2 linked regions of the Novipirellula artificiosorum genome follow. The protein of the gene in region 2 binds, or shares a complex with, the protein of the main gene of each other region. Links are inferred from orthologs where the notes say so. Each region holds a gene or a part of one and is shown on either strand. Other genes may lie near its edges.

What was found.
Region 1: rny (region 2) and Poly41_RS26120 share a complex: the UniProt entries of both Bacillus subtilis proteins name them as parts of the possible RNA degradosome complex. The link is inferred for Novipirellula artificiosorum from one-to-one orthologs.

What each region holds. Positions count from the first base shown.
Region 1 is NZ_SJPV01000012.1:151,718-168,148, forward strand. The notes cover bases 12,840-15,861. They hold Poly41_RS26120 (polyribonucleotide nucleotidyltransferase), read right to left. Parts: upstream 15,484-15,861; coding sequence 13,195-15,483; downstream 12,840-13,194. Other genes in these bases: rpsO (30S ribosomal protein S15), read right to left, coding at 15,815-15,861. Outside these bases: Poly41_RS26085 (sialate O-acetylesterase), read right to left, coding at 1-628; Poly41_RS26090 (GH116 family glycosyl-hydrolase), read right to left, coding at 1,006-4,218; Poly41_RS26095 (alkaline phosphatase D family protein), read right to left, coding at 4,548-6,050; Poly41_RS26100 (glycoside hydrolase family 97 protein), read right to left, coding at 6,090-7,955; Poly41_RS26105 (glycoside hydrolase family 95 protein), read right to left, coding at 8,021-10,399; Poly41_RS26110 (TolB family protein), read left to right, coding at 10,891-11,829; Poly41_RS26115 (3-keto-disaccharide hydrolase), read left to right, coding at 12,110-12,796; more of rpsO, read right to left, coding at 15,862-16,084. UniProt on the Bacillus subtilis protein: Involved in mRNA degradation. Catalyzes the phosphorolysis of single-stranded polyribonucleotides processively in the 3'- to 5'-direction. Necessary for competence development in Bacillus subtilis.
Region 2 is NZ_SJPV01000002.1:381,747-398,093, forward strand. The notes cover bases 703-3,640. They hold rny (ribonuclease Y), read left to right. Parts: upstream 703-1,356; coding sequence 1,357-2,925; downstream 2,926-3,640. Other genes in these bases: tilS (tRNA lysidine(34) synthetase TilS), read right to left, coding at 703-930; Poly41_RS07230 (TrmH family RNA methyltransferase), read left to right, coding at 2,939-3,640. In the rest of the region: more of tilS, read right to left, coding at 1-702; more of Poly41_RS07230, read left to right, coding at 3,641-3,742; Poly41_RS07235 (FMN-binding protein), read right to left, coding at 3,852-5,576; Poly41_RS07240 (tetratricopeptide repeat protein), read left to right, coding at 5,711-7,081; argH (argininosuccinate lyase), read right to left, coding at 7,078-8,454; Poly41_RS07250 (hypothetical protein), read left to right, coding at 8,694-11,423; Poly41_RS07255 (sigma-70 family RNA polymerase sigma factor), read left to right, coding at 11,505-12,134; Poly41_RS07260 (serine/threonine-protein kinase), read left to right, coding at 12,237-14,414; Poly41_RS07265 (hypothetical protein), read right to left, coding at 14,432-15,319; Poly41_RS07270 (carboxylesterase family protein), read left to right, coding at 15,428-16,186; peptide-methionine (R)-S-oxide reductase MsrB, read left to right, coding at 16,270-16,347. UniProt on the Bacillus subtilis protein: Endoribonuclease that initiates mRNA decay. Initiates the decay of all SAM-dependent riboswitches, such as yitJ riboswitch. Involved in processing of the gapA operon mRNA, it cleaves between cggR and gapA.

The sequences.
Region 1 (16,431 bases), on a different replicon or contig from region 2:
CGATTGATGAGCTGCCCCAGCAGGTGAGGACAATACCGATGGGTACTTTTGCGAACTTCTCAAGCTCGTGAGCAAATGCGAAAGCCACGGCGCTGTTAGGGGGTTGCTCTGCCCATTCGCCATCACAAGCTTCCTGCTGATCGAAAGCGACCGTGCGATGAACCGTAAAACTGCGGATGTTTTCTGCGGTTGGCACCAATGCGTCGATTTCGGGTACCGCAGCGTATCCCATATGCATGTTTGACTGCCCCGAACAGATCCAGACTTCGCCAACGACGACGTCGCCGATTTCCAATCGTTCGTTTCCAACAGAAGAAGTAACTTTGATGATCCGAGGCTTGGAAGTAGAGGGCATTGGATCGAGTTCTATCGTCCAACGCTTGGAGGTATTTGTGATTGCCGATTTTTTCTGCCCGGCAAACTCGACCGTGATGGTCGCTCCCGACTCGGCCTTGCCCCAGACTGGCACCGGCATGTCACGCTGCAATACCGCATGGTCTCTAAACAGAGAACCCACCGTTAGTTCCGCTCTTGCAGCATTGGGAATCAAGCCTTCAACGGCAAGCAATAGAGTGGCTGCGGTAACTAGCAAACAACGATTCTTCATGCCAATTTTCCTGCTATTCATGGACGTTTCCTTCGTGACTTTTTACGAACTGGACAGCACCACTTTGTGGGCGATTTGCCGTCATTTGCTGAATCAATCTCGGACGGAGCGGCAAGACGCTACCCGCTGGTATTTCATGGTCCTAACCGGCGGCTAGCGCCTTGCCGCTCATAAAGGGGGCTGTCCACTTAGGTTCCGTTTGGTAGTTTCCACTTCTCTTTTTGCACAGCCGGTCGGTTCACAATCTGTCGTAACAATCGAACTAACAACCTATCCGAAAAGGGGTCTGACCCTTTGTCGACCGACGTTTTGATTGCTCAAAAACTCGTTGTTTTCCAATGGAATCGCTACCGATACGCTCAGACCAAGAGAGGGTCAGACCCCTTTTCGGATAGGTGCTAACCATAACGCACCCGCACTTCCTGACCCGCTTTCAGGTTAAGACCTTTCGGGAAACGAACAACGTAACGGCCTGCCTGAAGTTGGAACTCCGCCGGAATCTCCTTCCCATCAACGACTACGAGCGCACGATCCGCCACCGTACTGGCGACTTGATCGATGGCAAGTTCGTTCAACACAAGCTCTCCATCGTGCAACTCAATCGACGCGGATTGTTGGTCGCCCGTCACTTTCTGGGCGAAGCTGCCCCAGCCCTCGGCCGCGGTGAACGCGGCCTTAAAGTTGTCCGGCGATATGCGTGGGGCAAACCCGATGCGTCCTTTCGGCCCGTGGTACTCGAACCCGCAAGCGGCTAGGAAGACACCATAGCTGGCCATGGAGCGAGCATAGTGATCGCCGCATTCGATCTCGTTGTAAGGATTCCGCTTGTCCGCACCGTAACGCTCATGCACCGCCTTCGCGATGGCCAATCCCTTTTCGACCAGCGCGTCGCCGGGTTCTCCTTCGTAGACCATGTGGGCTGCAACCTGATACTCGAAGCCGTTCATGCATTCGTTGAAATAGCCGCCCGGGCCGGTATACACCGGTGGGTTCTCTTTAGTCCGCAGGTCATCTCCAGGAACGGCCTCGGTCGCACCGCCTTTCGGCCACGTGCACATCAGCAAACCGGCTTCTCCGGGCATTGCATACCAGCGGAACGCCTTTTCGATCTCGATGTGATCCAGGGAATATTGGCCAGCGTCGGGGGCGAAATTGTACTTCCACAGGCTGTTGAGCGCTGAAACCGTTTCTTGCTGCGGAATCACGCGGCCCAGGCCCACTTGGTGCATCCAGGCCTGCCCAAGCACTTGGTCAATGTGACAACCCTTGTTCGAATTGAGGGCACGTTTGGCCGGGTCGGGTTTGTGAATGAAGTACTCACCGTCGAACACTTCCGCGACGATATTCTTAGTACCCCGATCGATGATCGTGCGGCACTGCCTGGCGAAGTCTGTGTCGCCCATCTCGACCGCCATCGCTTCGCCCGCCGCCAGAGCCCCGAGGTACATTCCACTTAACCAACCCATCGGTCCGTACCAGGAGGCATCGAGTGTGTGCTGCTGTTTACCTTCGAGCAGCCCGTTACCGTCGCCGTCTTCACGAATCAAAAACTCCGTTGCTTGTTTGACATTCGGCCAGATCCGTTTCAGGAATTCACTGTCGGCCGACATCTGATGTTCGCGGTAAGCCCGCAGGATCGAACCAGCCTGGCCGTCGATGGCTGGAGTGGCATGGACTTCGCCACGATGCCCAATGATGCCGGAATCGGGATGAAAGCCGATGCCAGTTTTGAAGTCCACTCTCTCGCGAAAGGCTCGCTCAAGCTCGGGGAACACCCTGCCCAGCGATTGCGCATAGTGCCACACGTGCGTGCAGGTGCCGGGGCAACAATCCACACCCTCCCACGCATAAGGCCGGCCGTTGTCGAACCAATGAAACGTTTGGCTTGCGATGCAATCGATCGCAATGAAACTGCGATCGAGCAACCAGTAGGGCAGTGTACTGTCATACCAAGTCCTGTTCCACGTACGCGTGCCACCAAGCAGTCGCTGTTTGTTCTCGCCAACGTAACCGGCAACTTCGCCAGCCGATCCGAACCAAGGCGCATAGTGCCTGTGCAATTTGGCAAAATCCTGAATGCCGAGCATCTGGCTACGACCTTCGCCCTTCTCGTTATAGTCGGGGAAATACCAGGTGACGGCAAAGTCCACGGTTCTCGATTCCCCCGGCGCCAACCGGAATGCAGCAAACAACCCGCCGACGAGCAACTCTCCAAGCGGTTTGACGGCATCTTCTCTGTGCGCGAGGGGTTTCGCCTGCTTAAAGAGTTCAGACGGGCTCTCCGGATCGGTCAGCGACGGAGCGGCCGAAACCGTCAGCCCCTCTGCCGCTGCGTCATCTAGCAACGTCAGCGTGGTGGATCCGTACCCGTGTTTGTCTTCGATCCTGCCGTCGGCACGCGTTCCATCGGTGAAGACGATCTGGTCCACGGTAATGTGAGCCCAGCCACCGGTGACCTCATCGACGATATGGATGCGGGCCTTCTTGCCTTGGTAGGCCGTCATGTCGATTGACACCGGATTCAGCGTACTGCTGTTCTTGCCGGCGACGCGGGCGACCTCTTTGCCGTCAACCATCACCACCACGTACACGCCCTTTCGACTGCCGCCACCCACCGTCATGTAGATCGAGTTTCGCTCGACGGTGAACTCTGGGCTGACCAACGTACCGGTGCAGGAGTCCGCGGCGATGTGATCGCCACCAAGACGTGTGTTGTACGAATTCGCGATGTGCTGGCCCGTGTGGCCCGTGATTTTCTGCTCGACCGACCGCGATTTGACCGGGAATGGACCACCCGCGAAGGCAGCACCCTCGACGACCCAATCGCCCCAATCTTCGGCCTCGAAATCGGCGAAGAGAATGTCTTCTCGTGGGGAGGATGCCGTTGCAAAGGGCTCCACCGTGCTAAGCATACTGACCCGGCCGCCGCCTTCGATAATCCGGTTCCTGCGCTGGCCGAGAGCGGAATCCGTCAAATAGGGGCAGGTCGCGTTCTGCATCCAGCTGCCGAGGTCGACATCCACGTCAGCGTCTGACGTATTCGTAACGGTGTAGCTCATCACCGTCGCCGGCAGAGCAGAGTCTTTCGCATTGAGGGGAATAAAAGGACTGAACGCCTCAAGCGTGATCTCAAGGGGAAATCCCTTCTCGGCATAGGTCACTTTGCCAATCGGATACTCCCCCCGAAACGTCACGTCGGGGAAGCCTTGTCGATCGAGCGTTCTCGTCGTTGTCTTGTCGGACTTCGTAGCGCGGATCAGGAATCCCTGCGCCACGTCGGCGCCGTTTCGTTCGGTGTACGCTTCACCGGCTGGGACTGGTTGGGCGTAGTGTCCACCGAGTGTAAATGCCGAAATGCGTTTGCCGTGATCGCGTTCGCGTGTGTAGTTGCACTTGAAGATATCCCACAACCACAGCCGGCCATCACCGGCCAGGTAAAGCTGCCCGCAGCCAATGCCACCAACAGGCATCCCAACATACTTGAGCTGTTCACCCGAGAACACTTCGGGTTCGCCACGCTTGGTCAGCGAGGCGATCCACTCGGGCGTCAGCTTTTTATCGGCAGGGATCAGATGACCCGCGACATCTTCGGCCGTAAACGGACCAGCCATCACCTGCGCACCGATCGGAAGGGCAGAAGCGGTAGCCGTTGCACCTAAAACCTGTAGAACATCTCGGCGACTGATTTGCGGCGCGCAATCGCAGGAAGAGGAACAACACGAGGAAGTTTTGTTTTCTGAGTGAATTGAAGTCATTTCGTTTTTCCTGTTCTTTCGATTGTCGCAGCGAACGGCCAATGAGCTCTTAGCTGGACAGCGCCACTGTCATCTTCATACAAGCACGAAGCGCAAGCAGCGTGAATCACTTACGTCAATACTCACTCGCTTGCGTTTCGTGCTTGTCTTTGCAACGTTTCCACTCCAAAATTGGCGCTGTCCAGCTAGAGTCCCGGAGGAGTCAACTGACTGTGTTTTAAGATCAGCTTGTGAATCTCGGTACCATTCTCTTTGATCAGCCGGAAAGTCACTTCCGGGTCGGGCAGTTCGGCATCAATGGAGAACTCACCAAAGGCGTACTGACCGGATATGCCGTAAAACTGTGTATCCCACTTTTCGCTCGTCACCGAGGGACCAGATCGACCTCCCAGACTGCCGGCCTCAAACTCGTAGAAGGAAAAGCCGGAGGGTCGTGGAATGCGAAATCCGCGGGCACCGTGCCGGTCGCCAGAGATGAGCAGGACGCCGCCGATCCGATTCTTCTCGATCAGGCGGAAGATGCGCTCCCTCCCCTCTGGGTCCCAGACGCCCCAGGAGTCTTTTCCTTTCGACACATAGTCACTCCACATCGAACCACAAGAGAGAATGATGAACGGCCCCTTGCAGTCAAGCAGTTGCTCTTCAAGCCACTTCATCTGTTCATCGCCCAGAAAAGATCCCTTCTCGTTTTTGCGAAAGTACCGATTATCGACCATGACCACGTCGCAAGGTCCCACCCGTGCACGCAGAAAAACCCCGCGACGCTCGTCATTGAATCCATAGGACGGATTGTTCCAGGCCTGCTTAAATACATCGCATACGCCTGCTTTGTCTTGTTCGGTATAACCTTTTGGAACGCCCGCCTTGTCGTTACTGAAATAGTCGTGATCGTCCCACGTCGCGTAAACGGGAACGGTCGCTGCCAGATTCTGCCAGGCCGGTGTCAGATCCCGCATCAAGTAGTCCATGCGGTGCAATCCCAAATGGTTCCATCTATCCTGCACCGCAATATCCCCAAGCAGCAGTATGGCCGACGGTTTTCGGCTACGAATCAAATCCGCCTGCTTCAGATTCCCTATCCCCCATCGGTGAAAACAGCTTCCGAATGCGATGCGGACTTTGCCCGAAGTCGTTGCGGCAGGCGCCGTCACCAATGCTGTAGGTGCAGGAAGGGAGACCGGCTTGCCGTCCACCAGAACCCGGTAGGGATAGCGTGTGCCAGAGCTCAGGTCTGTGACCGTGACGACTGCCGTCAGATCCGATTCGACCGTGCTGTTGACGGGCCCATAGGACCGATTTTCACCGTCCACCGACACCTGTACCTCCACCTTTGCAGGCTTCAGGGTACGGATCCAGACGTTGGATCCCGTTTCGGTGACCGATCCCAACAAGGGGCCGCCCAAATGTGTCATTTCCGCCTGCCGACAGAGCGTCTGGAATTCCGGCTGTTCGGCTAGCCCCGCGAAGGTACGGTCTTTGGATGCGCTCAAATAGGCATAGGCAAATTTAAGTAGGTTTTGCTTAACAGCGGGCTGTTCGCCCCACAGGTTAAGAATTCGGAGACTTGCTTCCAAATCCCCGGTCTTGAGCTGCTGATGCAGCGAATTCTCTTCCCCAAGTACGCCCGAAGGATTCAGCGAGAATATTCCAGCAAGCAGAAGTATGGCCGCAACCATGCCCTTTTTCATCACGAGCTCCTACCTTGTTCTCTTTGCTTTTTGAATGAATCAGCTGTCGCCCTGGGGACGAATCCACATACACTGTCCGCCGCCAACAGCCATCTTGGCCGAAACCACGTCGCCGCGTTTTACGGTCGCGGGGGTGATTTCATAGGCCTCCGGATTCTCGACCCCGTGTGCATTCGGTGCATCCTGATAGAGAGTAGCCTCGTAGGTCTTGCCCGGCTCAAGGAAGTCAAGCCGTACCTCGAGCGTACGCTCGGTTTGGTCGCTGACCGAACCGACAAACCAAACATCGCCGCTACGACGGGCGACCGTGATGTAGTTTCCGATCTTCGAATTGAGGACGCGGGTCTCATCCCACGTCGCGGGCATGACCTTCAGCAATTCGAATAGGTCAGCCTTCTTCAGATACTCTTCCGGAGCATCGGGAAGCGTGACGAGCCCGGTATAGATCACCAAGGTGCGGGCGACCTCGCTGACCACCGTTGAGACATAGCTGTTCTTCTTTCTCGGCCCCTTCTCTCGCTCACCCGCATTGATGCTTTTGATCCCGAAATTGCCGTTGGCCATATCGAGCGGGCCAACCAACGCACTGACCATCGCCATCTGGAGAAACGTCTCGGGCGTAAAGGCACTTCGGCTGTCTTGCTGTGCATGGCAGTATTCGCGGGTGATCAGATTGGGCATCGTCCGCTCCACACCCGTCATGGGCACCGGGCCGTCGTGAAAGTTGATGAGAAGCTTGTTTTCTGCGGACGCATTGATGGCATCCCGAGTGAAACCGGCACGGTTGCCCATGAAGCCATATTTCATCCCTGCGGCGCCCAGACCGGCGTAATGGTTGAAGAGTGTCGGATCACCAAAGTCGCCCTTCTTACGATCGTAGTAGAGCATGATCCTGACGCCCTTTTCCTTGGCGTAGGCCGTCACCTTGGCAATGTCGACTTCCGGAGCAACCGTCATCTTTCCACTGCCCGCTGTCTTGAACCAATGGTCGTCAACGGTGAAGTATTCGAGCCCCTGTTCGGCGCAGAAATCGATCAGACGAAGGTAGCTGCGGGTATCAATGCCATAGACAAACTCGCCGTTGTTGTAGCCGTGAATCCTCCAGTCCCAGAGCCCTTTGCCTGGCTTGATCCAATCGGTATCTGCCAGTTCGCAAGGTGCAGCCAGATTCAATGCGACGGTGTTCACCGTCAAATCCCCGGCCGTTTCGCCAATCAAAACGACCCGCCACGGGGTGAGCTGCGCTGCGCCGATCGAAACCGCGGAATGGGTCGCCACGAGCCCTTTCGTGGCCGCAGCAAAGCGAATTTGCATACTCTCGAACCCGGCTGCGGAATAGAGATCGGACTCAAGCAGCGCGACGTGCAAGCCATCCGTGCGCTCGGTTACCAAGGGAACCGAGATATTCTTTGCTCTCGTGACGTTGGCAATCGGTGCGCCGCGTTGCCCAGCATAGTGTGCCGCTCCATTGAGCACCTTGTACTCGCTGGTATACGTCATGTCTTTACCCGCGGACGCTTCCGACAAGACAAAACGAAACCCGATTCCCGTGTCGAATGCGCGGCAAAGCAACTTCACCGGCGTGCCGCCCGCCGTCAGCGAAAGCGTCAGCTCGCGATAGTGGTCGCGGATGGAGCTGAATTGGCCATACACGGGCGTCCAGCTCGAATCGTTGTCGCGGATGGATTGCCCGACCCATACCATTTCCGCACCCGCAAAGATTTCCATCTTCGAGGAGCCGACAACCGGATTGCCCCTCTTAGAGATGGAATAGATCAATTCCCCGTTTTCCACCGCGAACGATGCCGCAACTTGCCCGTCCGGGGACTGAAGGGTTACGGGGGCCGCATACAAATTCGTCGCAGCAATGGCGCCTGCAACAACCGCTACCAAGTACTTCTGCATCGACTCTTCCTCCACACGCTCAAACCGCTGATCGCGGCACAGGTTCTCAAGACGTCACGTTTTCTTCATCTGCCGTTCCAAGTGAAACGATCGCCTTTGGCGAGTTCTTGCTCACAGGTCTCCGTTCCATATCGAAGTCGTAGACGATTTCCACTGAGTGAACGAATCGTTGCTTCGGTCAACTGGCCATCTTTCCATTGGATGTCCACTTCAAAACCACCGCGTGCACGCAAGCCCTCTACCGAACCGGTTGGCCACGCCTTGGGTAAGGCGGGCAGCAGATGGACTTCCCCGTCGTGACTTTGCAGGAGCATTTCTGCGACAGCGGCTGTACCACCAAAGTTGCCGTCAATTTGGAACGGCGGATGCGTGTCGAAGAGATTGGGCAGAGTCCCCTTCTTCAAGAGGTTCGTCAGTAAGAGATGGGCATGGTCGCCGTCCTGAAAACGGGCCCAAAAGTTCACCTTCCAAGCCATACTCCAGCCTGTGCCGAAGTCGCCCCGAGCTAACAGCGATTTTCTTGCCGCCTCAAACAGTTCCGGGGTCGCATTGCGCGTGATCTGGCGTCCGGGATGCAGCCCAAACAGATGCGAGGTGTGCCGATGCTTGGGATCCTTCTCTCCATAGTCTTCCACCCATTCCTGCAATCGACCCGTTTTGGGACTGATCTGCATGGGTTGTAGTTGCTCCAATGCTGCTTGGATCTCGCCACAGAACTCTTGGTCAAGGTCACCCTTAGGAGCCAGCACCTTATTGGCTTCCAGCACATTGACGAAAAGGTCGTGAACGATCTGCAAGTCCATGGTGGCCGCGTACGTGAACACCGACTCGGTGCCGTCGGCCATGATGAACGCGTTTTCTGGCGAGTGTGATGGATTGGTGACCAGCTTGCCCGCCGCTGGAGTCCCCTCGGGTGCCTCGACCAAGAAGTCCAATACGAAGCGGGCTGCACCCTTCATGAGGGGATAGGCGCGCTCAGCCAGGAACTCGCGATCTCCGCTGAACCAATAGTGTTCCATCATGTCGCGCACCACCCAGGCGGCTCCCACGGGCCAAACGCCGTGAACACCATCCGCCGGAGTGGTGAAGCCGTAAATGTCCGACAGATGATGTAAGACCCAACCACGAGCTCCGTAGTGAACCTTGGCAGTCGCTTCACCGAAGGGAACCAGGCTTTCCATATAGTCGAAATAGGGAAGGTGACATTCCGAGAGATTGCAGGGCTGGGCAGGCCAGTAGTTCATCTGCAGGTTGATGTTGGTGTGATAATCGCTGTTCCAAGGGGCGACGTAATGCTGACACCATTTACCCTGAAGATTGGCGGGGAGTGTTCCAGGCCGCGAACTGCTGATCAGCAAATACCGTCCGTACTGAAAGTAGAGTGTTTCAAATTGAGGGTCGTGGCTGCCCTTTTTCACAGCCTGCAAACGTTCGTCCGTTGGCTTCTTAACCGCATCGCTGCTGCCGAGGTCGAGCTTGACCCGATGAAAGAGTGACTGATAGTCGGCCAGGTGTGCGGTACGCAACTGCGAGTACGACTTCTCGGCCGCAGCCCAGAGGGCCTTTTCGCAGCGAGCTGTGGCATTGCCAGAGAGGTCCTTGGCATTGTTGTAACTGGTGGCTCCAACCAAAAGCAGTGTGACTTCATCGGCCTTCTCAATGATCAGCGTGCCGTCCTTGGTCGTAACACTTCCGCCACGGACCCTGGGCAAGAGCTGGGCCTCGTATTGAACTCCGGTGAGTTGACCTCGCAGGATCAGCCGATCGCGTGAATCGACCAACGTGGTGGCATCATCACGTTGCAAGCCGGCGGTAAAGCTGATCTGTCCCGGCCCGTCGGCCGCCAGCTGAATCACGATGGCTTGATCTGGGGCCGAGACAAAGACCTCGCGAGTGTGCTCGACTCCATCAACGGTAAATTGCACTCGACTGATAGCCGTGGTCAGATCCAGATCGCGACGATAACCGGAGACGGTATCGGCAGCAGGAAAGTCAAGAAAGAGGTCACCGAGAGTCTGATAGGACTTGATCCGATAGGGACTTCCCATCATCTTCTGCTTGGCGATGCGGTTGGCATCGCCATTCTTTCCCTCAAACAGCAACCGCTGAACCTCGGGCAAGGCTGCCAAGGCCTCGGGATTGTTGGTGTCGCCAGGAGCACCCTCCCAGACCGTTTCTTCGTTGAACTGGATTCGTTCATGGTCGATGCCACCGAACACCATCGCGGCCAAACGACCGTTGCCCACGGGCAGCGCTTCGGTCTCCCACTTGGTGGCAGGCTTGCGGTACCAAAGCGTCAAGGGTTCGGAGGGAGCCGGAGCATCCTCGGTAAAGGTGAAGTCAGCTTGGGGATTATTGTCTTCATTCGGCGGAGGCGTCTTGGCCTGCGTGTTGGTGGCAGCAAGCAACACAGCGGCCAAAATCACGGGTCGTAGGTTCATCATGGTTCGTCCATATTTGCTGTTTGCGTACAAATGGAACAGCGACACGTTGTATCTAGCTCGACAACGCCACCTTGTGGGCGACTTACCGTAATTTTCTGAATCAATCTCGGACTGAGCGGCAAGGCGTTAGCCGCCGGTATTTCATAGTCCGAACCGGCGGCTAGCGCCTTGCCGCTCCTATGGTGGCGCTGCCCAGCTAGGTTTGGCGGTCTTACGAGGATTTCTCACCGTTCGGTTTGACTTAGCCTGGGGCGATGCCAACCGATCGGTCTCTATCATAGCGTCGTTTGTGATGGTCTGTGGCAGCGACGGCATTTTGGGTTTGCAGATAGGCAAGAACCTCAGAAATAGACAAGGTTCACGGCGAACCTCCTTATCATCGGCAAGACGGACTCGATCAACACTCGTCGTGTTACCCCGTGCCACGACCGTGCAACCCCTACCATGCGTAGGCATTGGGGAGTCGACGTCGAAAACAAGACGACGTTCGGATGCTCATCGAGCCAATCTACGCACCTGATGGAGCGATCATCTTCTGTTTGAGTCGCTGTCATCGCTTTGTGCCCTGCTGGAAAACCCAAGTTGCCACACTCTACCGCTGCAATGCGGATGGCACCGGCATACGCATGCTGTCTAACAATGCAGAACAGGAAAACACGCCATGGATGCTGCCCGACGGTCGCGTACTCTACATGCGATGGGAATACGTTGACCGCAATCAACTGCTCTACCATCACCTCTGGACGATCAACCCCGACGGGACATCCGTGATGGTGTATTTTGGCAATCAGTATCCAGGCTATGTGATGATCGATGCCAAGCCAATTCCGAACACGAACAAGATCGTGGCGTCCTTTTCACCTGGACATGGCATCCCCGAACACATGGGGTTTGTCACGATTGTCGATCCCAATGGCGGTCCTGACGACATGCAGATGACTCGCCGAATTAGCTCGAAAAGCTACCGCGATCCGTACCCGCTCAGCGAAGACCTGTTCCTCGTTGCAAATACGAAAGGAATCCATTTCTTGAATGGGCAAGGCGAGACGGAATCGATCTTTGAGCCGAAACAGACAGATGCCCGTTGGCAGTGCCACGAACCTCGCCCGTTGCGTGCACGCGTGCGAGAGGCGAACACTGCAAGCCATTATGAACCAGCATCCGCGACCGGACGCCTGTTCCTGGCGGATGTCTATCAAGGCCGCAATATGGAAGGCATCCAAAGAGGGGAGATCGAGAAACTGCTGATACTCGAACAACTTCCCAAACCCGCCAACTTTTCTGGCGGATCGGAGCCCTTAACGATCGGTGGCACGTTCACATTGCATCGGGTACTCGGTACCGTCCCGGCGGACGATGCGCCGATCGATTCCTACGCGACCGATCAGGCTTACTGGGAAACGTCCCAGTTTTCGCGTTTGCCGAAATGAACGGACTTCGGAGAGATGCCTCGAAAACCTCCTGCGCACGCTTCCGCCGGATGAGCCAAATTCATTGCTGACGGTCCGCTAGCGTGTTTTTGTAAATGATGTGGGAGCTAATCGGAAAAAGAGTGGCAGAAAGCGATCACGCCTGCATTTTCCCGCCAGCATTTCCTAGCAAGTCAACTTGGATGGAAAGCGTCCGCAGCAAGACGACCGAAATCGGTGTAAGATTGGTCGTTTGCCGTGTGCACAATCCCTTCCCCCTATCCTGTAAGCGAGCCTGCCGATGAAGACCACACTGACGTTCCTTTTTTGCCTTGCCCTTTCCTGTGCCGCAACCCTCGTCTGCAATGCAGCCGACGATGGCTGGAAGCCCTTGTTTGATGGCAAGTCCATCGACGATTGGACCGTCCGTGGAGGAACCGCGCAGTATCGAGTCGAAGACTCCGCGATTGTGGGGACGACCGTTGAGGGCAGTGCCAATACGTTTCTATGCAAAGGCCCTTATTCGGACTTCGAGCTGGAATTAGACGTGAAGTGTGATCCGGAACTTAATTCGGGAATCCAGATTCGTTCCCACGTTTACGAAAAAGACACGCCCCAGGCTTCGAAGCCCAAGAACATCCGCAAAGCGGGTGTCGTCTACGGTTATCAATGTGAAATCGCGAAAGCAGCGGGTGGTGTCGCCGGCAACTTTTGGGACGAAGCGCGCTGGACTCGTTGGCACGATGATTTCACAAATAAGCCCCAGGCACAAACGGCGCTAAAGGACGGCGAGTGGAACCATTATCGCATCGTTGCAGAAGGCAACCGCATTCGATCGTGGGTGAACGGAGTGCCCTGTGCCGACTTTACCGATGACATGGACAGCAGCGGTTTCATCGGCCTGCAAGTTCATGGCATCAAGAAAGGCGCGGGGCCCTACGAAGTTCGTTGGAAGAACGTGCGGATCAAAGAACTTGGCGAAAAGTAGTCGACGAGGGACGTCAATTTTACTAATGATGCCAACGGCATCGAAGAGGGTAGCCCCGGGTCGCTGAAAGCGGACCCGGGGAAAAAGCGGACCCGGGGAATACGCCACCGCGTTCAGACAGCGTCCCCGACGGACCGTCGTCCGCCGGGAATCGGCTGCACCCTTGGCGCACCGTCGGCCGGGATATCCCTTGTCAAGTTGCACCTCTGCAAAGCTCGACTCCGTTTGCTATCGGCAACCGCACGATACCAAAACTTAGTGAGCTCCTGCCTGCAATGATTGGACACCGGAGCATTGCCCTGGAAAACCTCCAGCGCACGCTTCCGCCTGATGAGCACAAAAAAGGACGGGCACACATGCACCCGTCCTTTTCTTAGGAATCACTCTCCAATTGGCAGTTAGTCGCGATAGCGGCCACCGCCGCCTCCGCCACTGGGTCGACCGCCACCGCCACCACTGCGGCCTCGGCCTCCACCACCTCCGCCACCGCCTCGACGACGTCGGGGTCGATCTTCGCCGTCACCGCCATCACGGTCACCGCGGTCGTCCTCTTCGCCTTCCACTGCGGCTGCCATTTCGTCTTCTTCGCCCAACTCTTCCAAGGCTCGACGACGGCTCAATTTGACGCGGTCGTGCTCATCGACGTCGATCACCAACACCTTCATCGGATCGCCGACGGCGACCACCTTGTCAATGCTGCTGATGTAGCCGCTGCTCAATTCGCTGATGTGGCAAAGCCCATCGCGGCCCGGCAAGATCTCGACGAAGGCACCAAAGTCCTTGATGCTGCTGACGATGCCGTCATAGATCTTTCCGATCTGGACCGTTGCCGTGCAGGCTTCGACTTGCCGCATGGCTTCCGCGGCCGATTCCTTGTTCGTGCTGGCAACCAACACGGTTCCGTCGTCATCGACTTCGATGACACAACCAGTTGTTTCTTGGATCCCACGAATGTTCTTTCCGCCCGGTCCGATCAACGCGCCGATCTTATCGGGAGCGATCTTCGTTCGCAGCAATCGCGGCGCGGTCGATGCCGTTTCGCGACGCGGTCGCTGGATGGTCGTCAACATCTTACGGAGAATCTCGATACGAGCTTCACGCGACTGCTTCAGCGTTGCTCGAATCACTTCGTCGCTGATTCCAGTGACCTTCAAGTCGAGTTGAATGCCGGTGATCCCATTCTGCGTTCCCGCAATCTTGAAGTCCATGTCACCGAAGTGATCTTCGGTGCCAAGAATATCGGTCAACAACGTGAAGTGGTCCGAGTTGGGATCTTGGACCAAGCCGACCGAAATACCGGCGACCGGGTTGCTGATTGGAACGCCTGCGGCCATCAAGCCGAGCGTCGCACCACAAACCGAAGCCATGGAGCTACTTCCGTTGGATTCCAAAATGTCACTGATCACTCGGATCGTGTAAGGGAAATCCTCTGCGGCAGGCAACACCGGGGCAACGCTTCGCTCGGCCAAACAGCCATGTCCGATTTCACGACGTCCTGGGCCACGAATCGGGCGACATTCGCCGACCGAGAACGAGGGGAAGTTGTAATCGAGCATGAACTTCTTGCTGTACTCTTCCTGTAATCCATCCACACGTTGTTCGTCGCGAGCGGTCCCCAGCGTGACGGTGATCAACGCTTGGGTTTCGCCACGTTGGAACAAGGCGGATCCGTGAACTCGTGGCAGCAGATCGGTTTCGCAGTAGATCGACCGCAAACTTTTTCCATCGCGTCCATCCGGACGTGTGCCGGCGAGAATCAAGTCGCGGACGACCTTTTCTTCGAGGTCGTGCCAGACCGACTTGAAGCGATTTCCATCGATCGCTCCGTCGGCTTTCGGATCCGGAATCACGTCGCTCATGGCACGATCGCGGAGAGCCTTGACGGCATCGGTGCGATTCTGCTTGCCCGAGGTCTGCTGGGCGTCGCGGAATTGGTCGTAGTAAGCGTCATTCAAACGCTGGAACAACCCATCGTCCTCGGGTGCGACGTAGTCGATTTTCTGAGGCTGAACCTTCTGGTACAGCTCGTCCTGCAGTTCAATGATTTCTCGGATCGTTGCATGAGCGAAATGGATCGCTTCGATCATCTCGTCTTCGGCCATCTCGTTGGCGAAGCCTTCGATCATCGCGACCTTGTCTCGCGAACCACTGACAATCATGTCCAGTTCGCTTTCTTCGAGATCATCGAAGGTTGGGAAAGCGATCAGCTTCCCGTCCACCTTGCCGACTCGCACCGACGCGACCGGACCCTGAAACGGCAGCGGGCTGATGTGCAACGCCACACCGGCACCGTTCATCGCCAAAATGTCGCCATCGTTTTGCATGTCGCTCGCCATAACGAACGCTTGCACCTGAACTTCGTCCTTGTACCCGGCTGGGAACAACGGGCGAATCGGTCGGTCCATCAAACGGGCACTCAACGTTTCCTTGGTACTTGGGCGTCCCTCTCGTTTGAGGAACCCACCAGGGAACTTTCCTGCCGCAGCCAAACGCTCGCGGTAATCACACATCAGCGGGAAAAAATCAAGTCCCGGCCGCGGGTCACTCGACGCTGCGGCAACCAACACGGTCGTCTCGCCATACTGAACAATCACCGAACCGGCAGCTTGCTTGGCCAACTGGCCCGTTTCGAACGACAACACGCTGTGTCCGATTTGCTTTTCAACTCGTACTTTATTCACAGTCACTTTGGAAACCTTCCTTCCACCTACTACAATTTCATTAACATTACAAAAGAATTCACGCGATTGATCCCCTCCAGCGTGGATGCTTGGGGGCAGCGCATGAGACAAACAAGCGAAGCGGGTCGCCGATTCGAAAAAAGAGCGAAAGGGACACCCGAGGCGTGGCACACAGCCGTGGTATGGCCTCTGGCAGAAACCCGATCGAAATCAGCGCACGGCAAACCGCCGCCATTAACCGCATGGAATGCAACAGAGAGAAGATGCTTTGGCCCGCCGCTCTCGGCGAGCCGAGCTGTTTGCCAACAATCGCACCGATGCGGTGTCTACGTTTGGGCTATTTACGGATGCCCAACTTACCGATGATATCGAGATATCGCTGCGGGTCCTCACTCCGCACATAATCCAGCAACCGTCGGCGGCGGCTTACTAAGCCCAACAGCCCACGTCGCGAAGCATAATCTTTGCGGTGAGTCCGCATGTGTTCCGTAAGACCGTTGATGCGTTCGGTTAAAATCGCAATCTGAACTTCGGGGCTGCCGGTGTCGCCGGAAGCCTTCGCGTGTTCGCCAATGACTGCGGTCTTACGCTCTTTCGAGATCGTCATTCTTGTTCTTTTCGTTTCTATTACGTCAAGTTTCTTTGATTCAGACTTCGTTTCGCCGTCTTCAACCAATTGGATCGTTTTCTACTCCAGTCGGGTAGTTTACCGGCAGCTGGCAATCACGCAACGGCAAATGGCCCCCCAAAGTGGTTTCACCGGCCGAAAATCCACGACGGTGGATGAACCTGCTCCCCGCTGGCAACGTCTTGGATCGGAGTGCCGCAGCCCACAACCGTTCCGCAGGCCGCAACCCCGAACCCTGCCCCCCCCCGACTCCGAACGTTTCGGGCTGTGGGTTCCCGACCCGCGGCATTTCTGTCACCTGCGGATCGATGGCTTGCAGCGCTGAC
Region 2 (16,347 bases):
GGCCGCGTTGATGCTGTTGTAAAGCTGCTGCCAATGTCGCATCGTCATCGCGCGCTGCGGCCATCCTTGCTCGGTCCAAATCTGTTGAAGTGCCGCGATCACGATACAAGAATCTGTCGATGCGTCGCGACCAAGCTCAAGCGGATCGGCGGAAATCAGGTGCCGATCTCGCCAATCGTCTGCGAGTGAATCGATGACGCTCCGCCACTCTCGCTGGGACCGGGCTGCCCGTGCCATCGCGTTCTCGGCATCCGGGTACTTTGACCGGACCAAGGGGATCAGTTCGTGGCGGATCCAGTTCCGTCGATAATCGCCGTTCTGGTTACTTGAATCCTCCCGCCACCGCTGACCCACCGAGTCGAGCACCTCGCGAACGACGCGACGCGTGATCGACAACATCGGCCGGGTTAAAACCAGATCTTGCCCAAGCGAGCGATGAGGGGCGATACCCGCCAAACCGGCCGGCCCCGTACCGCGGAACAGATGGTGCAGTACGGTCTCGATGTTGTCGTCGGCCGTGTGCCCCAGAGCGACATAGCGAGCGCCAATTCGCTCGGCTTGCTGACGGAGGAACGACATTCGAAACCGCCTCAATGAATCCTCATCGGTCGAAGGATCTCCCACGACATTGTCCGTCAAAAAATCGACCCCCAATTCGTCGGCCAACTCACGAACGAAGGCCTGATCCCCATCCGATTCGTCCCCACGAATGCCATGATTCAGATGGGCTGCGACAATAAACCCCTGGCAAGCATCCGGGAGCCGATGTGAGCGGAGTTCGCACAACGCCCGCAGCAGGGCAACGCTGTCGGCACCGCCACTGCAACCCACCACCACCCCGACGCTTCCCCAACGAGAAACGGCCCATGCGCGTGAAATGGCGACGCAGAACGCGGCCCAGGAGTCATCTTCTGAGAGGGGGGGTGTCATCAAGTCGATCGGCAGGGCATGAGTAAAAACACGAGCAGTCGAGTGCACAAGATTACACATTGTGTCGCAAATTCAGACGCAACAGACAAGATTTCTCGATTCGTTGTTTCGCCACATTACGCCAGGTGTTAACCTGGGTTGTTCCACGCAAAAAAGGTTGAAAAACCGCGAATTTGTAGTGGATAACATCACAAACTGAGATTTCCAACCAATAATTCCTCTGAACAACAGAATCGTCTTCCCCGGCGGATTCTTTGACCAACAAATCGATCATGTGGACCTTTTTCATTCTGCTCGTCGCTCGGCTTGCCGCGCTTTGCTCGTTCGACCTGAACGCTCCCAAAGCCACTCGCGCCGAATCGCTGGCAAAACAAAAGATTGCTCGTGAAGGTAGATTCTGGTGTTCTCGTTTCCGAGGACATGACCATGATAGCCACTACCGAGACGACAATCCTGTATTGCGCGTTCTCTTTTCTCGTTGGAGCTGGGATCGTGCTGGGCATTGCCCAGCGATTGCAGGTCAATCGCCGCAAACAGCTTCAGCAGGAGGCCGACCGGCTTCTTGAAGCCGCCAAGGTTCAAGCCGAAACCTTACGCCAAAAGGCGATTGTAGACGGCAAGGAATCGGTCTTGGCGATCAAATCCGAAGCCGAAAAAGAGATTGCCGCTGAGCGAAAGGTGCTGCTCCAACGCGACGGGAAACTGGATCGTCGCGAAGAATCCCTCTCTCAACAGGAGGAGGGTTTGCGCAAACAGCAACGTGGGCTCGAGAACGCCCAAACGCGACTCGACACCCAATTGCGGGCGCTGACGGGGCAGCGAGCCGAGCTAGAACAAACGATCAAGCAGCAGCAGGTTGTGTTGGAGAAAGCCAGCGGCATGACGCGTGAGGAAGCGAGTGAAAAATTGCTTTCTTCGCTCCAGCAAGATCTGCAGCAAGAGATCGGTTCGGTCCTGCTGAAGCACCAAAAGCATCTCGGTGAAACGGTGAAAGCCCAAGGCCGTGAAATGCTACTGACGGCGATCCAGCGCTACGCATCGGCTCATACCGCCGAATCGACGACCAGCACGGTGGACGTTCCCAGCGATGACATGAAAGGCCGAATCATCGGCCGCGAAGGTCGTAACATTCGTGCCTTCGAGAAGGCAACCGGCGTCGACGTGATCATCGATGATACGCCCGGTGTGGTGATCGTTAGCGGGTTTGATCCGGTCCGTCGTGAGATCGCTCGACAATCGCTTCAGCGGTTGATCAGTGACGGACGCATCCATCCCTCACGAATCGAAGAAGTGGTCAAGGAAGCGACCGCGGAAATGGACGATCTGATCCTTCAAAAGGGGCGTGAGGCGGCCGATGAGGTGAATGTCAACGGTGTTCATGAACGGGTCTTGCAGATGCTCGGTCGTTTGCACTTCCGTACGTCGTATAGTCAGAACGTGCTGCGGCACAGTGTCGAAGTCGCCTTCCTGTCGGGATTGCTTGCCGAGATGCTCGGGATGGATGCCGATTTGGCACGTCGCTGCGGACTTTTGCATGACATTGGTAAAGCGGCCGACCATGAACTCGAAGGAGGCCATCCGAAGATTGGTGCGGACCTGCTTCGTCGCCATCACGAAGGTCCCGAAGTGGTCCACGCTGCCTTGGGTCATCACGACGAGATCGTCACCGAGCATCCTTACACCATGTTAGTGGCGACCGGTGACGCGTGTAGTGCGAGTCGTCCCGGTGCACGACGCGAATCGCTCGAGCGCTACATTAAGCGTATGGAAGAACTGGAGTCGATTGCAGAACGTTTCAGCGGAGTACGGCAGGCGTACGCCATCAGTGCTGGCCGCGAACTTCGAGTGATCGTCAACAGCGACAAAACAACGGACGAGCAAGCAGCGACGATTTGTCGTAACATCGCCAAGGCATTTGAACAAGAGCTAACCTACCCAGGCGAAATCAAGGTGACCGTCTTGAGAGAATCACGTTTTATCGAGACGGCCAAGTAGCGGCGGCAATCCCATGAGTATCGGTCAAGCGATTCCGATTGCCAGCTTGGAGGATCCTCGGATCTCGGTCTACGCGAATCTGCGGCATCGCGATGTGTCCGCCGACGGTGGCCGTTTTGTTGCCGAAGGACATTGGGTGGTCAAGCGATTGATCGCCAGTTCGTACACGATCGAATCGCTATTGGTGCAACAGGGCCTGGAATCGAAATACGCTGACGGTGTGCCTGAATCCGTCCCCATTTTCACGCTCTCTCGCGACCGTCTTGGCGCACTGGTTGGATTTGACTTCCATCGCGGCGTGCTGGCGTGTGGCTTGCGACCCCGCGTCCAATCGGCCCAGGACTTTCTCAACGCTCGCCCCAGGCCTCGACTTGCCGTGATGTTGCTGGGGGTCACCGAACTTGAAAATGTAGGCAGCATCTTGCGTTCCGCCGCAGCGTTTGGAATCGACCATATCCTGTTCGACGACGCGGCGGCGGACCCGCTCAGCCGCCGTGTCGTCCGGGTCAGCATGGCGACCGTCTTCAAACATCAGCTATTCTCCCTCGATCGCAGTGCCCCCGATTGGCTAACGCGGTTCCACGAAGCAGGCTTTCGCACCCTTGCAGCCACACTGGATCCCTCCGCGACTGCGGTCACCGATTTTGCATCGAGTCCTGTACCCCGTGTGTTGATGGTGGGCAACGAAGCGAAAGGGATCGATCCAAGTATTCAGGCCTTGGCAACCGATCGCATCACGATCCCGATGCAGCTCGGCACCGACAGCCTGAACGTCGCCGTCGCCTCCGCGATTTTGATGCACGCGCTCCGTGAGTGATGTCCAAGACAAACGACGCCGTTACCAGGAATTTCGTGCGATAGCTTGACGCGGATTGCGACGGTGAGAGGATCGTGCGGAAGTGACAACAGCCCGAGTTACTTCTTGCCTACCAGAGATAGATTCCGATCGCCAACAGCACGAGGATCGTTGCAAACGCATCACGCCGCGTGAATCGCCCACTGGCTCCGTTGAGCCGCAGAAAACCGAGCATCGCACCGGTGGGACATCCATAGTGGCAATAGGCCTTGGGGACAAAGAGCGATGCAACCAGCCCGATGACGGCGACGCTGATCGTTGCCCAACCTGCGATCCGAATCACGAAAGCATCGAACGGTTCGATGCCGACGAGCGGCACCGACCCGTGCAACATCGCCACCAAGATTACCAGCAGCAATAGCGCCGCGGGTAGGAACCGCAGTCCTTGATCGAGCCACCGCGGGACGCGAGTCTTCAACGGCACGCGCCGTGTCCAATCTTGCATGGCACCGAAAGGACACAGATGCGTGCAGTAGACCTGGCGTCCGGTAAAGAGGGGACACACCAATGCAGCAAGCGTCAACATCACCAACCCCGGTGCCGCTTTCCATGCGACGCCGTTTTGTGACCATCCAACCAGTTGAGCTTGGGAAAGCATGTCGGCGTTGATAAAGCCGAGATAAACCACCAAGACGATTTGCATGGCGACTCGTAAACGCCGGTTACCTCGCAGATGCGTTAGCGCCACGACGAGTGCCAGGGCGACCACGGTTGCCGTGCCATAGTCGCGAGCCGCGAAGGACCACAAGGACTTCGCCTTGAGCTTGGGCAACGGTTGCTCCCGCTCAATCTGCTGTGCCGTGTAGATCAACGCTTCGGCAACCGTCGTGCTCGTCTTCGTCGCGCCCGAGACACCTTCGATTCCCGCATCGACCATGTCAAGGGCCGCAACATCCGACAGCGTAAATCCTTTGAACAGGTTAAAGAAATAGCGGTCTTCCGTGACATAGCGGACATACGGTTGGTTATCAAAACTGCCGCGGATCGCCGCACCGACAACGCGGCCCTCCAAATCGAGAGCCACCAAGGTGTCGGTCGGCCCCTGGTAACCGATCATTTGATCGGCATGGGGCGAGGTACGAAAAACCCTTCCAAGTTCAACGTTTTCGGCATCCATCGCCACAAGCAAACTGGGTTTCCTCGCGTCGGGGACGAGGCCAACGACGTCCGAGAAGAACGCCGTGACTTCATCCAGTTTGATCGGATCCGCAAAGCGCGATGAAGGGTTGGAACCGCCCAACCGCAAACGAACCCCATCAATGATCGACATGCTCGTCAGTGTCGCTCCCGAAACCGCATCCACCTCGGCCACCGCCGCTTCTTGCCAATTCAATCCGTTGAGCGAAGTCATGAATCGTTGATTGTGAATGACGTCTTCGGTGTGTTCACGCGTATCGCCACTGCGTAGCAACGAAAGACCTCCAATACGATGGTCCGTATCAAAAGCAACCAGCATGTTCATGGGGCCTGAAAACCCAACCACGCTATCCGATTCCGGTGAGGTTTGAACGACGAATCCAAGCGATTCACCCTCTGCATCCAGCACCGTTTGCCCCCCATGATCGGGATCGTAGTCCCCCAATTTCGAAGCATTGGGGATCAAGGGCAACACTTGATCGATCACCAGCGACGGATTTTCCTCACCTCGCTGCTGCGCAACGAACCAGCGATGTTCCGCATGGATGACCGTGATGATCATCACAAACAGGCTGATTCGGTAGACATGCAATCGATAGCGGTGAAACCGACGGTCACGAGTGGAGCGTGACGGATTGGCAATAGGGAGTGAGGTCATGCAACGCAAGAATAGCGGAAAGGCACGATTGTACAACAAACTGCATAGCCAAGTCCAAGTTGAATTGATAAAGTGCCGCGCATCCCTTGTTGCCTGGTCACCGGGCATCGAACACAGAGCACGCAAGGAGCATCATGCCAAGCATTCAAGAACTCCTGACCCAAGGCTGGAACCTTCATCAAGGCGGCCGAATCGATGAAGCCATGCAGCTTTACCGTCATGTGCTTGCTCATGCTCCTCAAAACGCAAACGCGTTGGTGTATCTGGGGATCGCCTTGTTCGATCAGCGACGCTTTGACGATTCGGTCGCGGCATACCGCGAAGCGTTAGCCCTCCAGCCGCAATTCCCAATCGCATGGAACAATCTGGGCAATTCGCTGCGCATGTTGGGAAAAATCGATCAGGCAGAACAGGCGCTCGCAACCGCACTCGACCAGCAACCCGGCTATTTGTCCGCATTAAAGAACCGAGGGACGTTGTGGATTTGGAGCGGTGAAGTGGAGCGAGGACTGAAATGGTACGAAGAAGGGTTGAAGGTCGATCCGAATAACGCGGAACTTCACCGAAACCTCGGAGTCATTCATTTGCTACTGGGCCATTACGAGCTCGGATGGAACGAGTACCGATGGCGATGGGCCATGCCAGGCACGTATCGACCACAAGTCACCGCAGCGGTGTGGCAAGGTGAAGATCTCGCGGGGAAATCCATCTTGCTGTATCCCGAACAAGGCCGTGGCGACGCCATCCAGTTCATTCGAGTCGCAGCCGTGCTCAAGAAAGCGGGCGCCACGGTCTACGTGCAGTGTGACAGCAACATGCTGCCGCTGTTCTCAAGCGTTGCGGGAATCGACCTGCTGTTGCCCACCGGTTCCGTCGTTCCTCCCGTTGACTATCACGCTTCCTTGATCGATGTGGTCGACCGCTGGTTCGGGAAAACGGGGAACTTAGCGTACGCGACAGAGCTCTTTTCAGAGGGCCAGGGGTATCTACGGGTGTCCGATGTAGCGATCGATCATTGGAAACAATGGCTTGCCAGGCAAGTGCCCCACGGGCGTCGCATCGGAATCAACTGGCAAGGCAACCCCGAGCATCATGCCGACGTCTATCGGAGTATTCCGCTGCAAACGCTTGCGCCGCTGGAGTCGATCCCAAATGCTTCGCTGATCAGCTTGCAATTCGGGGATGGGATCGAGCAAATGGAATCGTGTTCCTTTGCCGATTCGATTCTCAGTTTGCCAAGCGACTTTGACACGGCCGGTGGCGCCTTTATGGACACGGCAGCCGTCCTTAGAAATCTGGACGTGGTCGTCACCAGCGACACCGCGATCGCACATCTGGCCGGTGCGATGGGTGTAAACGTCCTCTTGATGCTAGGCAAAGTTCCTGATTGGCGTTGGCTCACCGACGTCAATCAAACGCCTTGGTATCCGTCCATGACGCTGATTCGACAACAACAACTGGGGAATTGGTCCGATGTTGTGGCAGCGGCCTGCGAGCTCGTCTAGCTTAGGGAACTTTTCCATCGATCGATCTGCTTTTGCACCTGATCGGGTGCGGTAGATCCATAACTGACGAACGCCGCGACCGCGTTCTTGCTGCCCAGAATCTCGAACACCGATTCGTCAATTTCTGGTGCGTGCGACTGCAACACCTCCAGCGGCAGTTCGTTTAACGCGACCTCTTGGTTCATGGCTTCACCCACAATCGCACCGACCAAGTGATGGGCTCGCCGTTGCGGCATCCCCTTGCGGATCATCCACTCCATCAAGGTCGTTGCGTCGAGGTAGCCACGTTCCAATCCATTGGCAATCGATTCGCGACGTAGCGTGGATCCTTCGACGATGGGCGCAGCCAATTCAAGGGATGCGATGACGGTATCAAACGAATCAAAGAGCGGTGGTTTGTCTTCCTGCAAGTCACGGTTGTAGGCAAGCGGCAAATTCTTAACCAACAACATCAACGTTTGCAGATTGCCCATGACGCGTGCCGACTTGCCACGAGTCAGTTCCAAGGTGTCGGGATTGACCTTCTGCGGCATGATGCTGCTGCCCGTACAGAACGCTTGGGGCAACTTGATGAAGTCAAACTCCACCGTGCTCCAAAGAATCCATTCTTCGGCCCAACCACTTAAGTGCGAGGCGATCAGTGACAGGACGAACGCACTTTCGAGCATAAAGTCACGATCGCTGCTGGTGTCCAAACTGTTCGCCGTTGGCCGATCAAAACCAAGCGTCTCGGAAGTCTGGTCACGATCGATCGGCAACGTCGTACCGGCTACGGCGGCAACCCCCAGTGGGCATTCGTTCAAGCGGCGCCGACAATCACCAACACGGCCTCGATCACGCTGCAGCTTTTCGATGTATGCCAGCCAGTAGTGGGGTGCGAGGACCGGCTGGGCGCGTTGCAGATGGGTGTAGGCTGGCAAGATCACATCAAAATCTTGATCACAACGCGTCAAAAAGGCTCGTTGCAGCGTCAGCAGTCGCGAGTCCACCTGATCGAGTGCCTCGCGAACCCACATCCGCACGTCGGTGCTCACCTGATCATTTCGGCTTCGAGCGGTATGCAGCTTGCGTCCCACGTCGCCAACACGGTCAATCAGCGCTTGCTCGACATGCATATGGATATCTTCAAGCTCGAACGAAATCGGAAACGTGCCCGCATCGAGTTCTTGCTCGATTTCCTTTAAAGTGTCCCGAATCGTCTCGCATTCTTGATTTGTGAGCATTCCACGCTGGGTGAGCATGTCGGCGTGGGCGATGGAGCCGCGGATATCTTGGCGATACAGCCGGCGGTCGAAGCTGATGCTCTCGGCAAACGCTTCGAGTCGCTTATCGGTTTGGGCTTGAAAAACACCGCTACGTGACGGACTATCCACGGTATGACTATCCTTGTTGGAAGGCGAACAAAATGGGGCGATCAGGATCGGGCGCAAAACGACAAGCCGGGTCTCTCCTTGGAAGTCGCCAGCAATCCGGTTTGCGAGGGACCGTTGGCCCGCTCCGCTCCGTTTTTTGTTTCACGCGTGATACCAGGACCGCTATTATCGCGGAACGCCCGTTGATAGCGACCCCCGGCACGTTCCAATCCTCTCTCTCGATCTTTCACTCGCATCCCATGAACAACACGCTCTCTTTCTCGCCAAACACGCTGCTACTTACCGTCTGTTTTGGCCTGCTTACGACGTTGGCAGAGGCGGCCGAGGTGATGGTTTCGGCCGTATCGGGCAACCCGCTTGGCGTGGCGACGATCGAAATCCCTCTCGCCTCGCCGGTCCCTGTGGGCTCGCTGCCGCGGTTGAGAGCCACCGGCTCGGCGGGCCAGGTGCTGTACCCTGCCTCGAGCGAGGTCCGTATGCGTGTGACTCCCCCCTCTGAACGTCCGGTCCCGCAGCCGGGGCGCGGAAGGCTGCTGGGCCGCGTGGGAAGTCTGATTCGCGAACTCACCGGCGCCGACCAAGACAAGGAAGCGACAGTGGCCCGACGGGTTTCGTTCTTGTTTCCCTCGGACGAACCCTTCCTCGTGACGCTCGGTGATTCCGATGGACCGATTGGGCAATACAAACTGGTTCCCGAAAAGGAGCCGTTGCTGCATGACGAACGGCTTCGACAATGGTGGGCCGACTACACCACGGGAGTCAAAACGCAAATCGATTTGAGCGACTATCCACCTTGGGTTGAAACCTACCTGGTTGCGATGTTGTCAGGCCGATTGCGTTTACCGCTACCCGATTGGTACGAAACGCATCCTTCCAATGAAGACGCACTGGTTTCAACCTTGAAGCTGATCGCAGGTGCCGAGGACGAAAAAGAAGTCGTGTTTCGCCAGGCGGCTGCCGGCCGCATGTCAGCCGACCCCCTGGCCAGCACGAAAGTCACCCTGCCCGCAGCGCCCTCGTGGGCACCTTCCTTTCCACAGGGGAACCGGCCACCACAATCCCCCTCGATACCGGTCGAGCCGCTTGCCGGCAGTGTGCCACCGGAGTGCTTCTATCTTCGTTACGGCTCGTTTGAAAACTATCTCTGGTTCACCGATTTGTCAAACGAATACGGTGGAGATCTTTCACGAATGGCAACGCTCCGAGGCTTCCGCACTCAAGCGACCGAATCGCTCGAATCGCAGCTGAATCTCAAGATGACGCAGATGTCCCGCATGCTTGGCCCCACCATGATTGAAGACCAAGCGATCATCGGTCGTGATTTGTTCCTCAACGACGGTGCATCGATCGGCGTCCTTTTCCAGGTCAGCAATGTATTTCTGTTTCGCTCGTCGCTCCAAAACGATCGCAGCACACGAGCAGGTAGCGACGAAACGATCAAGCTAAGTGACACGCGGATTGGCGGCAAGTCGGTTTCGTTTTTGCGAAGTGCGGATAACCGAGTGCGATCGTTTCTGGTCGAAAACGGCAACATGATCTTGGTCACCAACAGCAAAACGCTCGTGCAACGATTCTTGGAAGTTGCTGCCGGGGCGCCGTCATTGGCTCAGTCACCCGAGTTTCAATTGACACGTCAATTGATGCCATTGGAGCGTGAGGATACGGTGTTCGCCTACCTGTCGCCTCGGATGATGCAAGGATTGGTATCGCCCGAATACTTGATCGAACTGCGCCGTCGACTTGCTTCGCAAGCCGAGATCACACTGGTGCACCTGGCACGCATGGCGTCGGCAGCCGAGGGGAACCCGATCCAATCGATCGATCAACTGGTTGCCGCAGGGTACCTGCCGGCGGATTTCAGCCAGCGCAGCGATGGCAGCGGTGTGGTCTCGCTTGGCGCTGGCTTGATCGACACACGCCGTGGAGCGCGAGGACGATTCCTGCCAATCGCCGACGTGAAGATGAAGTCGGTCACGGCGGAGGAAGCCGCCTGGTACGAGACGATCGCCGCGGCCTATTCGAACCGTTTTTCCCATATGGATCCGATCATGATCGGCGTACGTCGCGAGGGGGTGTCGGACGGCAAGGACGATACCCCGAAGCTGGAAAGGCTATCGATTCACGCCGAAGTGGCTCCGCTGACGCCGGCCCAGTACGGCAAATGGGCACAACAACTTGGCCCGCCCACTCGAGTGGCGATTCAATTCGCAGCGGACGACCTTGTCGCTGCTCAAGCACACGTTGCATCGGAGCTGCTAGGGCCCCCGACGCACTTGTTTGCCGCCATCAAGGATTCGTCGCCACCCGATCTCGAAGACTTTGATGGCTTGCTAAAATCGTATCGATCGCTGCGTCAGTTGCCGGGTTACCTCGGAGCGTGGCCCCTGCCAGGTGCACTCGATCGTTTGCCACTGGGTATCGGTCGAGGCACACCGGTCGGGCCCGGTATGACCCGGTTGATTGGCGGATTGTATCGCTACACGGGCGGCGGCTTTAGCGTGCTGTCGTTCTTCCCAGACATCTTGACGGCAAGCTTGCCCTATTGGGCATCGGTTGAAGTCGAAGACGCAGCTCAAGTTCGAGCTCGGATCGGAGACTTAGTGGGAAGCCAATTGGAAGGCTGGGTGACGGACCAATTGTACCATCGCAGCTCCCAGACCAGTGCCGCGGGAGCACAATTCTTGGGCATGCTTTCGCGACAATTGAAGGTCAACCCAGATCAGGCCATGGGATCGATCGCTGATATTTTTGGCACGGATTTGCAATGCACGCTCGGCGGCCGCTATCTGTATGACGCGGACGCATTCCATTGGAAGAGCACGGCATGGGCTGCCAATCGGCCGCCAATCGATCCGCCGCTTGGCTACACACCACCCCTGTTGCAGTGGTTTCGAGGTGGCCAAGCGACGTTAACGCAGTACGATGATCGAGTGGTGGTCGATGCCGTCGTGGATGCCCAGCGACAATAGCTCGACGTGAGTGGTTGCGAGCGACTACAATAAGCGGGGCTGTTCCTCCCTTCCAACCTGTTCGTATCCGGGCGACCGATTGTGGATAAACCTGGCTCAACCACTCAGCTCGTCGTCGCGTCGAAGGCGGGGGACAACGAGGCGTTTGGTGTTTTGCTTGAGCAGTATCGTGGTTTTCTGCTGATGCTCGCCCATCGCTACTTGTCTGAACGATTGCGACGGCGGATCGATCCATCCGACATCGTTCAGTTGACCTTTTTGGAAGCAAAGCGTGACTTGAGTTCGTTTCGCGGCGAGAGCCCTGCGGAATTTGCGGGCTGGCTACGCGGGATTTTGAAGAACAACGTCGCAACGGCGGTAACACGCCATGTGACAACACAAAAACGGTCACTCAAACGCGAGATCGAGGGCGACAAGCCGATCAAGGGCGATTCCGCCGGTGGCGGTTGGATCGCTCAATTGCCGGGAAGCACGACAAGCCCGAGCGGCGTCGCGATCCGGGGCGAAGCGACCTTTGCGCTGCTCGAAGCGCTGCATCAGTTACCTGAAACTCAAGCCGAGGCGATCCGGCTGCGTTACATGGAAGGCCTGTCGCTGGCAGAAATCGTCGAAAGGATGGGAAAAAGTGACACCGCAGTGGCCGGACTGCTGAAACGCGGACTGCAAAAAATGCGGACCATTTTGGATGCCGATATGAGCCCATGGCTGTGAAAGTTCCAATTTTTTTCGCCCCTCACCGCAGCTGAGTTGTGCCTGAGGTAAAACAAGGCCGTTCCGTAACGCCCCTCTCTTTCGAAGCCCGACACGTTCTGCATGGTTGAAAACGAAGCTCCCGACGAAGCGGATCCGCTTGACGCTGCCTTTGCCGCGTACTTGCGATCGTGTGATGACGGCGAAATGACAAGCCGTGACGATTTCTTGAAACAGTTTCCTGAGGTCGCCGATCAGTTGCGACAATTGATGGAAGCTGCCGATCTCGTTGGCAGGGTCGGCGCCGCAGCATCCTCTGCGAGTCATGCTTCCGAGGAATCGCTGCTTGCCGGCGGGGCGGAAACGATTGCCACTTCGGCTGCCGTCGGGGAACAATCCAACGTGGATCCCGCAGCGACACTGCCCATGGCACACCGCAAAAAGGGTGACCATGGACCAACGTTGCCGTTCAACCTAGGCGACTATGAACTGCTGGAAATCCTCGGCAAAGGTGGCATGGGCGTCGTCTACCTTGCCCGGCAAACGGAACTCGACCGCATGGTCGCTGTCAAAATGATCCGAGGCGGAATGCTTGCCGACGAATCCGATGTGCGCCGGTTCTATACCGAAGCTCAAGCGGCCGCCAAGTTGAGCCATCCGGGCATCGTACCGGTCTATCATTTTGGTCAACGCGCAGGACACCATTTTTTCTCGATGGCATTCATCCGTGGCACTGATTTACAGCGGCGGATTCAAGAGAGCCCGCTGGCCCCCAGGGATGCGGTCCGTTACGTCCGTGACGTTGCTCGTGCCATCCATCACGCCCATCAAAACGGAGTGTTGCATCGCGATTTGAAACCGGCCAACGTGATGATCGACGAGCACGACAGAATCCACGTGACCGATTTCGGCCTAGCCAAGCGGATGGATTCGGACAGCAGCGTGACGGGAACAGGCGCCGCCGTAGGAACACCGCACTACATGGCTCCTGAGCAAGCCGGTGGATTCAGCGACCAAGCGACCCGACACAGTGACGTGTATGCACTCGGAGCCATCCTGTTTGCATGCATCACCGGCCGCCCCCCCATCATGGCCGACACGGTGGTTCAAACGTTGCTGCAAGTGGTACACAACCCAGCACCGTCGCTTCGCTCGCTACGGGCCGATGTTTCGATGGACTTGGAAACGATTGTCGCGAAGTGCTTAGAGAAAGACCCAAAAAAACGCTACGATTCCGCATCCAAGTTGGCCGAGGATCTGGAGGCGCATTTAGAAGGTCGTCCCATTGCCGCGCGGCCACGATCGATGCCCGTTAAGCTCTGGCAGTGGCTCGAAGGCGTGCCATTGGTTGCGGCCCTTTCCGGACGACGGATGGTCCACACGTCGGTTTCGCACCGGCGATTTCAAGCCGCGATGCTGTTGCTGCTGTTACTGACTCCGTTCGCAGCAGCCGGAATCTCCGTGTTGTGGAACCGTAATCGCGATTCGATTCCAGCAACCGTCGCCATCGCCGGAGGGCTGGAAGACGGCGTTTACAATGAGGTTTCCGCCAAGATCGCAGAACGCTTGATTTCTCGCTATCACGTCACGACCGCGGTGACGGCCAGCAACGGATCGATCGACAATCGTGACCGTTTGTTGCATCACGAAGTTTCGTTGGCGCCGATGCAAGCGTCGGCTGTCAATGGTGATGAGCTGTGCGTCGTAGCTCCGCTGTTTTATGAAGCCGTCCATGTTCTTGCGAGACACGATTCAGAAATCACTTCGCTCACCGATTTACCCGGGCATCGCGTTGCGGTCGGCCCCGTGGGCAGCGGATCGCGTGCCACCGCAGAAATGCTGTTTGACTCGCTTGATTTGACTCCCGAGGTGTTGCCCCGAGAGGTGATCCCATGGCGCGAGCTTGCTTCAGACGACGCACCGGACGCTGCGGTGCTTTGCATCGGTCGCGGTAGCCCGCTGTTGGTGGGATTGCTGGAAAGCAACCGTTGGCAGTTGGTTCCGATTCCCTCCGCCATTTCGATTTCGCTCCAGCATCCTACGCTGCGACCGATGACGATTGAATCAGCCGATTACCCCCATTCCAACCTGCCAGCCGCAGGGATCGCGACCGTGGGAACGACCGCATTCTTGGCAGCGCGTCACGACACGCCCGCCGACCTAGTCACCGCAGCCCTTGAAATCCTTTACCAACCACCCGAATTATGCGTCGGTTTGATCTCACGCAAGCAGGCAGCCGAATGGCAAGGATTGGCATTGCACCGCGCGGCAAGAAAGTTCTACGCCGGCGATACAGAATAGCTTCTACCGATTCTGCTTCAGTCTCCTGATTGAGGAACACGACGGTACCGCTGCGAAACCACGATAAAAGCATAACCGTTAGCAGTCGGCACACTTTCAAAAACGGTCTTGGTGATTTCGTGCGCTGACTTGCGCCCGTGCGTGATCGCATAATCAAGCTCCGTCTTGGCAAGCGTTTCCTCAAGCGTGGCGGGAATGAACTTCAACACGTGCCGATCTTCCGAGTCGATACCAGCACGCAACAGCAACGCTTGATCGTATTGCATCAGTGGACTGGGCGTCGTCCAGCGAAAGTAGAGCCGTTTTTCACTTGCGCTGTCGAGAATTCGTTCCTTGACCGGGTCCCCGGAAAGTTGGCGTGCAACATCCACACCTTGAATCGACCCGCCAACGACACCGACTTCGATCCCAAAATGATCCAGCTGTTTCGCGTAGTCTTCGAGACGGTTTGCCGTGAACTGAAGATGCCAACGATCCGATCTTGAAACCGTTTCCTGTGCGAGAGTGGGACCCACACGAAGTGAAACGCCGGCTCTCAATCGCTCCGGAAATCCACCCTGGTGATCAACCGACACCGCGACCTTTCGGACCGCTCGGGTCACCGCACGAATCGATTCCTGGAGCGACGGAGCGATCAGTTCAGCAACCTCGACATCCGACGGCACCTCGAAGCCTGCATCGACACTCCGATCGTGTGGTAACGCGACCGATGAGACGGCAGCCGGGCTTGGCGGCACGGGAACGGGCGACGCCGCGCGACCCAGGACCCAGATCAGGAGCAAAACGCAAACCAAGGTGCCGGCAAACCAAACCAAGGCAAGCAAGAAGCTGGAAACCAAATCGAACCGACTCGTCGACAGCTTTGCGCGGACTGCAGTTCGCGACCACGGGGTTGCCGGAGACATCGTGCACCTCACTTGAATTAGGATAGACTCGCTCTGTTACACTTTACCAGGTCCCAGAGCGATTCGCTTTCACAACTTTCTTTCCTTTGGTTCTCGAGCAATTTCAACATGCCTTCCACCGCAAAGTACCTTTTGTTCTCGTTTCTTTCCACCGTCATTTGCCTGTCGAGCGGAAAAGCTGATGACGCCGCGGCCGAACCCGCGGCCGGCAAGCAGGTCGAACAGACCTTTTCCTGGAAGGACTCCGTTGGTGTCCCCTACTTGATCTACCTTCCCCGTGGCTATGCCGAGTCGACGGAGCCGTACCCGTTGATGCTGTTTCTGCACGGACGAGGCGAGAGCAACGGGCCACTCAGTCTGGTTGCAAAATGGGGGCCGCCGATGATGGCCGAACGAGGCGACGAGCTACCGTACATCTTGGTTTCGCCTCAGTGTCCCAAAGACGATTTTTGGAGCTCGCCGGTACAACAATCGCTGCTGGGAGAACTGCTCGATTCGATCACTTCGACGTATCGTATCGACCAGGATCGCGTCTATTTGACGGGATTGAGCATGGGCGGTTACGGGTCGTGGCGAATGGCAGCGGACCATCCGGATCGTTTTGCGGCCGTGGCTCCGATTTGCGGAGCCGGCAATCCCGAGGATGGAAGCAAGTTAGTGGACGTGCCGATTTGGGCGTTTCATGGCACCGACGATTCGGTCGTGCCATTCGAGAAGTCTCAAGAAATGGTCGATGCGATCAAAGCAGCGGGTGGAAAGAAGATTCGATTCACAACTCTGGAGCACATCAATCACAACAGCTGGTCGTCCGCCTACGCAACGCCTGAGCTTTACCAGTGGATGTTCAGCCACCAACGTGGCAAGTAAAAACTGGACAATTCACTAGACAGTGGGTGATAATGAAGGAAGCGACGATTCGTCTTGCCAACCACTCGACAGGAACTTATTCGATGAAGCTCACTCCTCTGCTCGTGCTGCTGCCCGCGTTAACGCTACTGCTTTCGGCAATCGGCCTCAGCGACCGCGAC